2 regions of the Devosia litorisediminis genome follow, and region 1 is predicted to be linked to the other one. Evidence: riboswitches for the same ligand, from Rfam matches in the RefSeq annotation. Region 1 holds a riboswitch; the other holds the start of a gene.

Region 1 (5,331 bases):
CGGGCCATGCGCGCCCAGATGCTGATGATCGGTGTTACCGCAGTCGCCTTCCTGCCCCTGTTGGCCATGGGCAATGTTTTCGGCCAGCCGCTGGTCGGCGCGACCGCACCGGTCGGTGTTTCGGTGCTGGTGGGCGCGGCGATGTTTGGTCTGGGCATGCAACTGGGTGGCGGCTGTGGCTCGGGCACGCTGTTCACGGTGGGCGGCGGCAGCGCCCGCATGCTGGTGACGCTGGTATTCTTCATCATCGGGGCGGTCGCCGGCACGGCACACCTGCCCTATTGGCTGACCTTGCCCTCACTGCCCCCCACCAGTCTGGGAACGGTGCTGGGCGTGCCCGGCGGCATTGCAGTGACACTGGTTGCCCTGGCGGCAGTGGCCGGGGTGACTGCGCTGGTTGAACGCGCCCGGCACGGGAGTCTGGAAGCGGCACCGCGTCCGGCGCGCAAGGGGCTTGAACGCCTGCTGCATGGTCCCTGGCCACTGGTTGGCGCCGGGCTGGCGCTGGCGGGGCTGAATCTGGCGACCCTGGTGGTGGCTGGTCATCCGTGGTCGATCACCTATGGCTTTGGCCTGTGGGGCGCCAAGATTGCCCAGGCGGTCGGCGTGCCGGTCGCCAGCTGGGAATTCTGGACCTGGCCTGCGCAGGCGCAGGCGCTCAACGATTCGGTGCTGGCCGACACCACTTCGGTGATGAATTTCGGCATCATTCTGGGCGCCGCGCTGGCGGCAGGGCTGGCCGGCAAGTTCGCCCCCAAGGTTGCAGTACCCCTGCTCTCGCTGGTGGCGGCTGCGCTGGGCGGCCTGCTGATGGGCTATGGCGCCCGGCTGTCGTTTGGCTGCAATATCGGCGCGCTGTTCTCGGGCATTGCCTCGGGCAGCCTGCATGGCTGGTTGTGGTTCGCTGCCGCCTTTGCGGGTAGCTTTGCCGGCGTGTTTGCACGCCCCCTCTTTGGTATGGACGGGTTCAAACGCTCATGAGCAATCGCAATACACTTCTGTTTGGCGCGGCACTGGTTGCGGCCACTGGCGCCGTTGCGGCAGATCACGTGGCTCATCGCGTGGCGGCACCGGCGGCCATAGCCGCAGCAGCGCAAAGTGCGGCGCCATGCTCGGCCGCTCCGTGTTCAGCGGCACCGTGTTCCGCGGCGCCGTGTTCGGCAGCCCCAGCGGCATCGCCGTGCTCGGCCGCGAGCCCATGTTCGGCCGCGGCACCCTGCTCTGCGGCACCGGCGGCTGCGCCCTGTTCGGCAGCGCCCGCAGCGGCACCCTGTTCAGCAGCAAGCCCTTGTGCGGCCGTAGCACCGTGTTCGGCAGCACCGGCACCTGCGGCGGCGCCGTGTGCAGCAGCGGCGCCTTGCGCGGCGGCCGGGCAGTAGGCGGCGCGTATGGACGCGTTGCGCCGGGCAGCTCAGGAAGCGGTGTTCTGCGAAACCGTTCTCGCCAAGTCCGGCGACAATGTTCTGCTCGACACGCTGCGCGGCGCAGCGCCCGTGACCTGGACCCATTACCCTCCCGGTGACGTGTTTGATCGTGAGAGTGGTGCGCAGTGGTACTATCACTGCCACGACACGGCTTGGGACGCTGGCGAGCACGGGCATTTTCACTGCTTCATCCGCCCGGCGGGCAGTGAGGGGCCCATTCACCATCTGGTCGCTGTGGGGGTGGATGCCTATGGCACGGCGATCCGGCTGTTTACGGTCAATCAGTGGGTGGTCGATGATGTGTGGGCCGATGCGGACACTACCATTGCGCTGCTGGAGCGGTTCGACATGCAGATGGCGCGGCCGTCCTATCTGGCCAATCGCTGGCTGACGGCGATTGTGGGCTTGTACCACGACGAAATTGCGGCTCTGATCACCCAACGTGATGCCGTGCTTGGCGTACACACGCCGCCTGAAGGGACACAAACCCTGCAGGACCGGTCGCTTGAGGTGGTATCCGAATGCGCGATCGATCTGAAGGCGCGCGCCGCCGAGCTGGGTGTATAAGTCCGTTCTGACCCAAGCCGGGTCCGCCAGTGGAGATCTGCGTGACCCGTTCGCCGCCCAGCCACGCCACCCCTCTGCAACGCGCGCTGAGCCCGCAGGTGCTCCGAAAATCCCTGCTGGTTGCTTTTATCGTGGGCTCGGTGCTCAATTTGATCAATCAGGGCGATGCCATGATGAGCGGTCAGGGCGTCAGCGTCTTCAAGATCGTGCTGACCTATTGCGTGCCGTTTCTGGTGTCGACCTATGGCGCCTGGAGCATGGCCCGGCTGATCAAGCCGGACGCGAGCTGACCCAAGGAACGCTTGGGGCATCGGGGCGTTGGGTTAGCAGCGTCAACAAACAAGGATTTTCGAGCCATGGATCACTCCCAGCATACTCCCCTGAGCAGTCACGAACTGACTCCAGAGACACTGCAGGGCGCGACAATTTACGGCGCCGATGACGAATCTGTGGGCCATGTCTCGCATCTGCATGGCAGTGGCGCGGCCTGTCAGGTGATTGTGGATGTCGGTGGCTTTCTGGGACTGGGTGCCAAGCACGTTGTGGTTGGGCTGGGACAGCTGGAATTCATGCGCGACGAAAACGGCAAGGTGCATGCAGTAACCGGCTGGACCAAGGATCAGCTCAAATCCATGCCTGAGCACGAGGACTAAGCGTAGCCATCAGGTTACGCTTTACATTTATGACTGAAGCCGGGCATCGCGCCGGCATTTGATCCGGATCAAGGCAAGTGCCTGAGGCAAGGCTAAGATGCCCCCATTCGCCATGGGAGATCTGAGATGGAAATTCGCAATATCGTAGTCGGCCTGACCATCGATGCGGTCGATGCGGATCTGGTCGCACTCGCTGTTGATCTGGCGCGGCACCACAAGGCGAGCCTGACCGGCTTTGTCGCCGCCCAGCCGCCCGTTGTGGCCAGCATGGGCGCCGGCGACGTGGCAGGCGTGCTCTATACAGAGCAGCTCAACGAGATCGAGGCCTCGATCAAGGATGTGCGCGACAAATTCAAGGCGCTGGTGCCGGCCAGCATCAAGACCGACTTTGCCGGGCGCGTGCAACAACCCGCGATCGGGTTGATCGATGTGGCCCGCAAGGCGGATCTGATCATCATCGGCTCGGCTGGTGAGGCACGTGATGATGGCTTCCGCAGTATTGATATTGGCGAGGTACTGCTCGGTGCCGGACGCCCGGTTCTGCTGGTGGCGCAAGGCGCAAGCAAGCTCAAGGCCGACAAGATCGTTGTCGCCTGGAAGGATACCAAGGAAGCGCGTCGGGCTATCGTGGATGCTCTGCCGCTGCTCAAGGCCGCCAGCGACGTGCAGGTCGTGGTGATCGACGAAGGCAATCTGGGGCCGGAGCGCGAAAGCATGCTGGATGCCGTTGCCTGGCTGGAGAGCCATGAGGTCAAGGTACGCGGCGACGTGCTGCCTGATGAGGACGGGGCGGCGAACGCGATCACCAAGGCAGCGAAAACAGCTGGCGCGGACCTGATCGTCAGTGGCGCCTACGGCCATAGCCGGCTGCGGGAATGGCTCGTTGGCGGGGTGACGCGGGACCTTCTGGCCACACCCGGGATCCATCGCTTCCTGTCCAACTAGACTCTGCCGATTCTGACTGCTGTGGCTTTTTCCACAGCAGCACCAGCGATTTAGAAACCCTCTTGCGTTTGCCATCGAAATCGGATTGTCTGCTCGCCATCCACAGGGGTGCTCCGTATAGCCGGGGCTGAGACGCGGGCGACATGCCTGTAAACCCTTCAAGCTGATCTGGGTAATACCAGCGGAGCGAGGCGGGCTATGTATTTCGGCGCACAAATTTCCCTATACCCCATGACCGACAATTTCGTCGGCGTGATCATGAGCGCATTGGGTGCGCTCGATCCCTATCGTGAGCAGTTGCGCATCGAGACCGACGATCTCTCGACGCTATTGGTGGGCCCGCCCGAGGCGGTGATCCCGGCGATGCGCGACATGTTCGTGGCAGCGGCCAAGACCGGTGTGCATTGCACGCTGTCCGCCACTATTTCGCGCGGTTGTCCGGGCGAGCCCCATGACAGCCGTTGCGATTCACCGCAGCTTGATGGGCCGCTTGCACCGCTTGCGGAACGGCAGGCCCATGCGCTGCAGGCGGTGCTGCAGGCACCCGATCTGGCCTGTGAGATCGCCGCGCAGTTCTCGCTCTATGTGATGGGCACTGACGATCACATGGATGAAATCTATGGCTGCATCGACTTCCTCAAGCAGTCCGGCGTGCTGGATCGGCCCAAGAATTTCTGCACCCGACTAGGGGGCGATGCCGGGGCAGTGTTAGCCGCGCTGGAGGCCGCGATCTGCAGCTTCGGGCCGCCGCAGGGTCACGTGACGATTGACCTGACAGCCTCGGCCAACAGTCCGACGCCGCGCTAAGCCGGTTCCGTTCTGTCTGCGCCATAGCGCGCCTCCATCAGGATCAGTTATGTCCAAAAACGCAGAATATGCGCGCGCCCTGGGCCGCGTTGCCCCAGCCGTTATCTCGGTGGGCGCCATCATCGTGGCCTGGGAGCTTTACGCCCAGTTTGCCGATATCGCGCCGACGACGCTGCCGCCGCCTTCGCGTGTGGTGACCCAGGCAGTGCAGCATCGTCAGGCGCTGTGGGACAATACAGTGCCCACACTGACTGCAACGCTGGCGGGGTTCGCCTGCTCACTGCTGGCCGCCTTTGTGTTTTCGGTGCTGATCGACTTCTTCGAGCCGCTGCGCCGGGCGCTGTTTCCGGTGTTCATCATCAGCCAGACCCTGCCGCTGGTGGCGATCGCCCCGCTGATCGTGCTGTGGTTCGGCTTCGGTCTGGCGCCCAAGATCATGCTGGTGGCGCTGGTCACCTTCTTTCCGATGCTGGTAGCGCTGGTTCAGGGCTATGCTGCCACTGACCGAGACATCACCGCGCTGCTGGCCTCGATGGGTGCGGGGCGGGGCCGCATCTTCGTGCTGGCGCGGCTGCCGACGGCCCTGCCCTATTTCTTCGCCGGGCTGCGCATCTCGATCACCTATGCGGTGGTGGGCGCCATCTTTGCCGAATATGCCGGGGCCGCCAGAGGGCTGGGCATCTACATCCTGAATTCCAAGAACAATTTCCGTCCCGATCTGGTGCTGGCTGCGGTGCTGGTCAGCGCCAGCCTGACGCTGATGCTGTTCGGGGTGACGGTGCTGATCCAGCGCCTCGCCATGCCCTGGGCGCGGTTGAGCCAAGGGGCAAAACCATGAGCGCGCCACGCCTGGAACTGCGCGGTATCGCCAAGCGCTTTGATGGGCTGGCAGTACTGGACGAGATCTCACTGCATGTCCGCAAGGGTGAGTTCGT
Region 2 (5,331 bases), 1.4 Mb from region 1:
ATCGGCCTGATTGGCGAACGCGGCCGCGAGGTACACGAGTTCATTCAGGAATATTTGGGTGAAGAGGGGCTGGCCAACGCCGTCGTGGTGGTGGCCACTTCTGACGAGGCCGCACTCATGCGCCGTCAGGCCGCCTATATGAGCCTGACCCTTTCGGAGTATTTCCGCGATCAGGGCAAGCGCGTGCTGTGTATGATGGACAGCCTGACCCGCTTTGCCATGGCCCAGCGCGAAATCGGTCTGGCCATTGGCGAGCCACCCACGGCAAAGGGTTATCCACCCACAGTGTTCACAGAATTGCCGCGATTGTTGGAAAGGGCCGGCCCTGGCACACCAACAACCGGTTCTGTTACCGGACTATTTACCGTTTTAGTCGAAGGTGATGATCACAATGAGCCTATTGCCGACGCCGTTCGCGGTATTCTCGATGGGCACATAGTGATGGAGCGCGGTATTGCCGAACGGGGACGATACCCGGCGGTGAACGTGCTCCGGTCCATCTCGCGCACCATGCCAGGGTGTGTGCCGGTCGATTTTCGACCGGTTCTGGCCAAGGCGCGAGAGCTCATGTCGATTTATTCCGACATGGAGGAACTGATCCGGCTGGGGGCTTACCGGAAAGGGTCAGATCCGAAAGTGGACCGCGCGATCGCCATCTATCCGGCTCTGGAGGCTTTTCTAAGCCAGGACCGGGAAGAAACGACAACGGTTGCCCAGGGCTATCAAATGCTCGAAGCGATCATTGCCGAAGCGGGCGCGGCAGACTGATGGGGCAGTGTATTGGCCTCGGAACTGACTTGGTGTGTAAGGAGTACAAGTCTTGAAATCGCGCAGCGAGAGCCTTATCCGGCTCAAAAAATTTCAAGTTGACGAGAAGCGCCGCCAGGTTGCGCAGATCGAAATGATGGTCAACGATTTCGAACGCATGGCGTCCGAACTCGACCAGCAGATCGAGATCGAGCATACCAAGACCGGCATCTCGGACATCGCCCATTTTGCCTATTCAACCTTTGCCAAGGCGGCATTGACCCGACGGGACAATCTGCTCGCCTCGGCCAATGACATGCGGGGCAAACTCGAGGCCGCGCAGGACGCTTTGGCGGAAGCGCTCGAAGACCTCAAAAAGGTCGAACTGCTCGACCAGCGAGAGCATCAGCGCGAAGCCGCTGAACAGCTCAAGGTCGAACAGTCTGAATATGACGAGATCGGCCGTATGCGCTATCGCGGCCAGTAGGCCCGGTATCCAGAACGACTTAAAAGGCCCGCATCTCGCGGGCCTTTTCTATGCGCGGTGCTTCACTGTGCCAGCAGGCCGCTGATCAGATCCCACAGCCGCTCCTTGCCAAGGATCAGCAGCCAGGGCGTATCGTCGGCTGGCACAATCTCGACCCGCCCGCCCAGACCTTCATTGGACGTGCCGCCAAGTCCACCCGGTTCAAGACGTAGTCCGTCGAGCGGATAGAGCAAACCGGTTGACCGCGTGAAGCTGACCGGAACCAGGGGGTGGATCGATACGCGTTCTTTGGCACCGGCCTCAAAGGCGACAGGCCCTACCACCGCCAGCGCCACATCGACCTCGTCGACCACCACGATCTTTCGTGCCCGGGCATATTTGAGCACAGCGCTCAGAGCCGCCAATGTATGGTCCAGCCGTTTGCCGGTCATGCCCAAGGCTAGCGTCACCGGTGCCTGGGTTGAATAGAGCGCCTTTTGAAAATCGGTGGTGATCTGTTCAGGGATGTAGATGACCTTTGTGCGGCGCTCCCAGCCCGCACGATCACGCAGGGAATCGAGATCACCGACGATCAGTTCGGGCACCAGTCCGGCTGCATCAATGGCATCGCCGCCGCCATCAGCGCCGACCAGAGCCACATTTCGCCCCGCCAGTTCGCGCAGCAGCACCAGATCAACGGCACCGCCGCCAACAATGGCCATCGGGCGATCAAAGCCAACAATCTGGGCGTCCGCGGGATGCACGGAAGTCTCTTGCACTGTCACAACGCTCTCATTAAGTGTGGGGCGTCTCGCTGGGGTGTTCCGGAATTTCCGGAGCTGAGAGTTACCCATTGAACCTGAACCAGGTCATGCTGGCGGAGGAAGTTCGAGATGGCAAGGGCATCTCGTGACGTCCCGCCATTGACATACATCCCCTTCTTTCATGACCGCAATCGACGAAGGGATGACCCATGGTCAAATCCACCTGCATCGTTGCTGCGGTCCTTTTCGGACTGTTCGCAGCCCCCGTTTCGGCCCAGGACGCGCCGACCCTCAATATCTATACCTATGACGGCTTCGCCGCCGACTGGGGCCCGGGCCCTGTGCTCAAGCAAGGCTTTGAAGCCATCTGCGGCGGCTGCACCGTTGAATGGATTGCCGCCGACAGCTCGATCGGCACGCTGCGCCGCGTCCAGCTCGAAGGCGACACCACCCAGGCCGATATCATCGTGGGCCTCGATACCGCCATCGCCGGGGAAGCGCGCGACACCGGCCTGTTTGCCGATCACGGGCTCGATATGAGCGGGCTGAACCTGCCCCAGGCCTGGACTGACGCGCAGTTCGTGCCTTTCGATTATGCGCACTTTGCCTTTGTCTATGACACCGACACCGTGGCCACGCCGCCCACCTCGTTCGAAGAACTGATTGCGCTGCCTGACGACTTCAAGATCGCCGTGCAGGACCCCCGCTCCGCCACGCCAGGCCTGGGTCTGGTCATGTGGATCCGCGCGGCTTATGGCGATCGCGCGCCCGAAATCTGGGCAGGCCTGAAGCCCCACATTCTCAGCGTCACGCGCGAGTGGAGTGAGAGCTACAACCTGTTCCTGCAGGGCGAAGCTGACATGGCGCTCAGCTACACCACCTCCCCCGCCTATCACATCATCGCCGAGGGCGACGACACGGTGCATGCAGCTCTGTTCAGCGAAGGCCACCTGGCCCAGACCGAAGTGGCTGGCATTCTCAAATCCTCCGAGCAGCAGGAACTGGCCCGCCAGTTCCTCGACTACCTGACTTCGCCCGATGCGCAGAAAATCATCCCAACCACCAACTGGATGCTACCCGTCATCGATCTGGGCGATCAGCTTGAGCCCACCTACGCCACCCTGCCCCAGCCCGAAAAGACGTTGACGGTGACGGACGCCGAGATTGCCGCCGACTCCAAGGCCTGGATCGACGAAATGCTCAGCGCTGTGCAGTAGGCGTTAGGCCAGAACCATGCTCACCTTGCCCAATCGCCCCGCCCGCATCGCCACGGCGATCGCCCTGGCATTGGCCATTGTGAGCCTTATCGCCCTTGTCCTATGGGCAATCCTCGCTGCCGCCACCGGCAGCGAGGGCACCGCATCGCGCATCGACATTCCCCATCTTTTGCGCATGACCTCCATTCAGGCCGGGCTGACCACGCTGCTCTCGATCAGCGTGGGCATGGCACTGGCCTGGGCCCTCAATCGCCTGCGCTTTCCCGGCCGCGATCTGGTGGTGGGCCTGTTCGCCTCCGCCATCGTAACGCCCGGCATGGTCGTCGCCTTCGGCCTACTGGCCGTCTGGGGGCGCAATGGCTGGATCAATCAGACCAGTCTGGCCCTGTTTGGATTTCCATTGGGCAATCCCGCCTTCGGCTTATCGGGCATATTGTTGGCCCACGTTATCCTTGATGGCGCCTTTGCCGCCCGCATCATGCTGGCGCGGCTCGATGCCATTCCCGTTGGCAAGCTAAAGACCGGGCAATCCCTTGCCCTGACCGGCTGGCAACGCTTTACCATTCTCGACTGGCCCGCCATGCGCAGCACGGTACCGGGGCTGGCGGCCATCATCTTCCTGCTCGCCTTCACCAGCTTTCCCATCGTGCTGCTGCTTGGCGGGGGCCCGGCCAATCAGACCCTGGAAGTGGCCATCTATTCCGCGGTCCGGCTCGATTTCGATCTGGTGGGCGCTGTGCGTCTGGCCCTGACCCAGATCGCGGTCTGTTCGGGTGTCATTCTGATGGCAGCAGCGCTGACGCCGATCCCCACCAGTTTCGGGCCGTCAGCGGCCCCTTCATGGCGCGATGGCACGACGGCGCGCTGGCTGCAGGCCATCGTGCTTTTGATCTGCACCATCGGCTTCGTCTTGCCACTCGCGGCAGTGCTTTCCGACGGCCTGACCACCGGACTGGGTCGCGTGCTGACACAACCCGCCTTCTGGTGGGCGACGCTGAGCAGCTTCACAATCGGCATCGCGTCGGCAGTGCTGACGCTGGGGTTGGCGCTGGGACTGGCACTGGGACGCGCCGCCACGGCCAATGGGCTGATGCGCACGCTGCTGGGCATGCCCGCCTTTGCCTATCTCGCCGTCCCCGCGATTGTGCTCTCGCTGGGCTTTTTCCTGCTGGTCCGCTCGCTCGGCATAGCCCCGGCCACGGCAGCGCCAGCCGTAGTCATCCTGGCCAACAGCCTGCTGGCGTTGCCCTTCGCCATGGCCACTCTGGGCCCACCGCTCGAAGCCATCGCCCGCACCCGCGGCAAGCTCGTACGCACTCTTGGTCTGTCAGGTTGGCGGCAATTCATTGCCGTGGAATATCCGTTGCTGGGCAAGGATATTGGCGTGATGCTCGCGCTGTCTTTTTGTTTTTCGCTCGGCGATCTTGGCGTCATCGCCCTGTTCGGTACTCAGGATTTCCAGACCTTGCCGCTGATGATGTTCCGGGCACTGGGCGCCTATCGCAGCAATGATGCCGCCGCGATTGCCGCTATCCTGCTGATTGGCACTATCGTGGCCTTTGTCGGCCTGCCCAAGCTCTTCGAAAGGATCGCCAATGCTGCGCGTTGACGCCCTGGCCTTCGCCCATCCGGGCCAGGCTGTTCCCTACAACTTCAGCTTTGACGCAGCCCCCGGGGAGATCACCGCGATCTCGGGCGCCAGCGGCTCGGGCAAGTCCACCCTGCTGGATCTGCTGGCTGGCTTCCTGCACCCCATCGCAGGACGCATCGATCTCGATGACGCGGACTTGCGGCCCCTTTTGCCTGAGGAACGGCCGGTATCCCTGTTGCTGCAGTCAGAAAGCCTGTTCGAGCATCTGCGGACAGACAAGAATGTCCGCCTCGGCCTGCCCGCCAGCACAACGCGGGCCGACGCTGACAAGCGCGTTGCCCAAGCACTCGACGAAGTGGGGCTGGAGGGGTTCGAAAAGCAGATCGCCAGCACGCTTTCGGGCGGCCAGAAGCAGCGCGTGGCGCTGGCGCGCACGCTGTTGCGCGACCGCCCCGTGCTATTGCTCGATGAACCTTTTTCCGCGCTCGATGATGATACGCGCGTCACCATCCGCGATCTGGTGCGGACCCTGACGCTGCGCCATCG

Evidence for each region. A riboswitch is a leader RNA that binds a small molecule or an ion and turns the genes downstream of it on or off. The one in region 1 is predicted to bind thiamine pyrophosphate.
Region 2: it holds a riboswitch for thiamine pyrophosphate, as region 1 does, so the genes downstream of both, thiB (thiamine ABC transporter substrate binding subunit) here and KD146_RS07730 (YkoF family thiamine/hydroxymethylpyrimidine-binding protein) in region 1, are expected to answer to the same signal.

What each region holds. Positions count from the first base shown of each region.
Region 1 is NZ_JAGXTP010000001.1:1,619,676-1,625,006, forward strand. Features, by position in the region: gene KD146_RS07705 (YeeE/YedE family protein) at 1-981, shown strand, start outside; gene KD146_RS07710 (DUF6969 family protein) at 1,389-1,991, shown strand; gene nrtS (nitrate/nitrite transporter NrtS) at 2,033-2,281, shown strand; gene KD146_RS07720 (PRC-barrel domain-containing protein) at 2,348-2,644, shown strand; gene KD146_RS07725 (universal stress protein) at 2,771-3,589, shown strand; TPP riboswitch at 3,684-3,797, shown strand; gene KD146_RS07730 (YkoF family thiamine/hydroxymethylpyrimidine-binding protein) at 3,788-4,396, shown strand; gene KD146_RS07735 (ABC transporter permease) at 4,446-5,234, shown strand; gene KD146_RS07740 (ABC transporter ATP-binding protein) at 5,231-5,331, shown strand, end outside.
Region 2 is NZ_JAGXTP010000001.1:216,273-221,603, reverse strand. Features, by position in the region: gene fliI (flagellar protein export ATPase FliI) at 1-768, shown strand, start outside; gene fliJ (flagellar export protein FliJ) at 821-1,234, shown strand; gene KD146_RS01055 (thiamine diphosphokinase) at 1,297-1,998, opposite strand; TPP riboswitch at 2,019-2,118, shown strand; gene thiB (thiamine ABC transporter substrate binding subunit) at 2,187-3,194, shown strand; gene KD146_RS01045 (ABC transporter permease family protein) at 3,211-4,803, shown strand; gene KD146_RS01040 (ATP-binding cassette domain-containing protein) at 4,790-5,331, shown strand, end outside.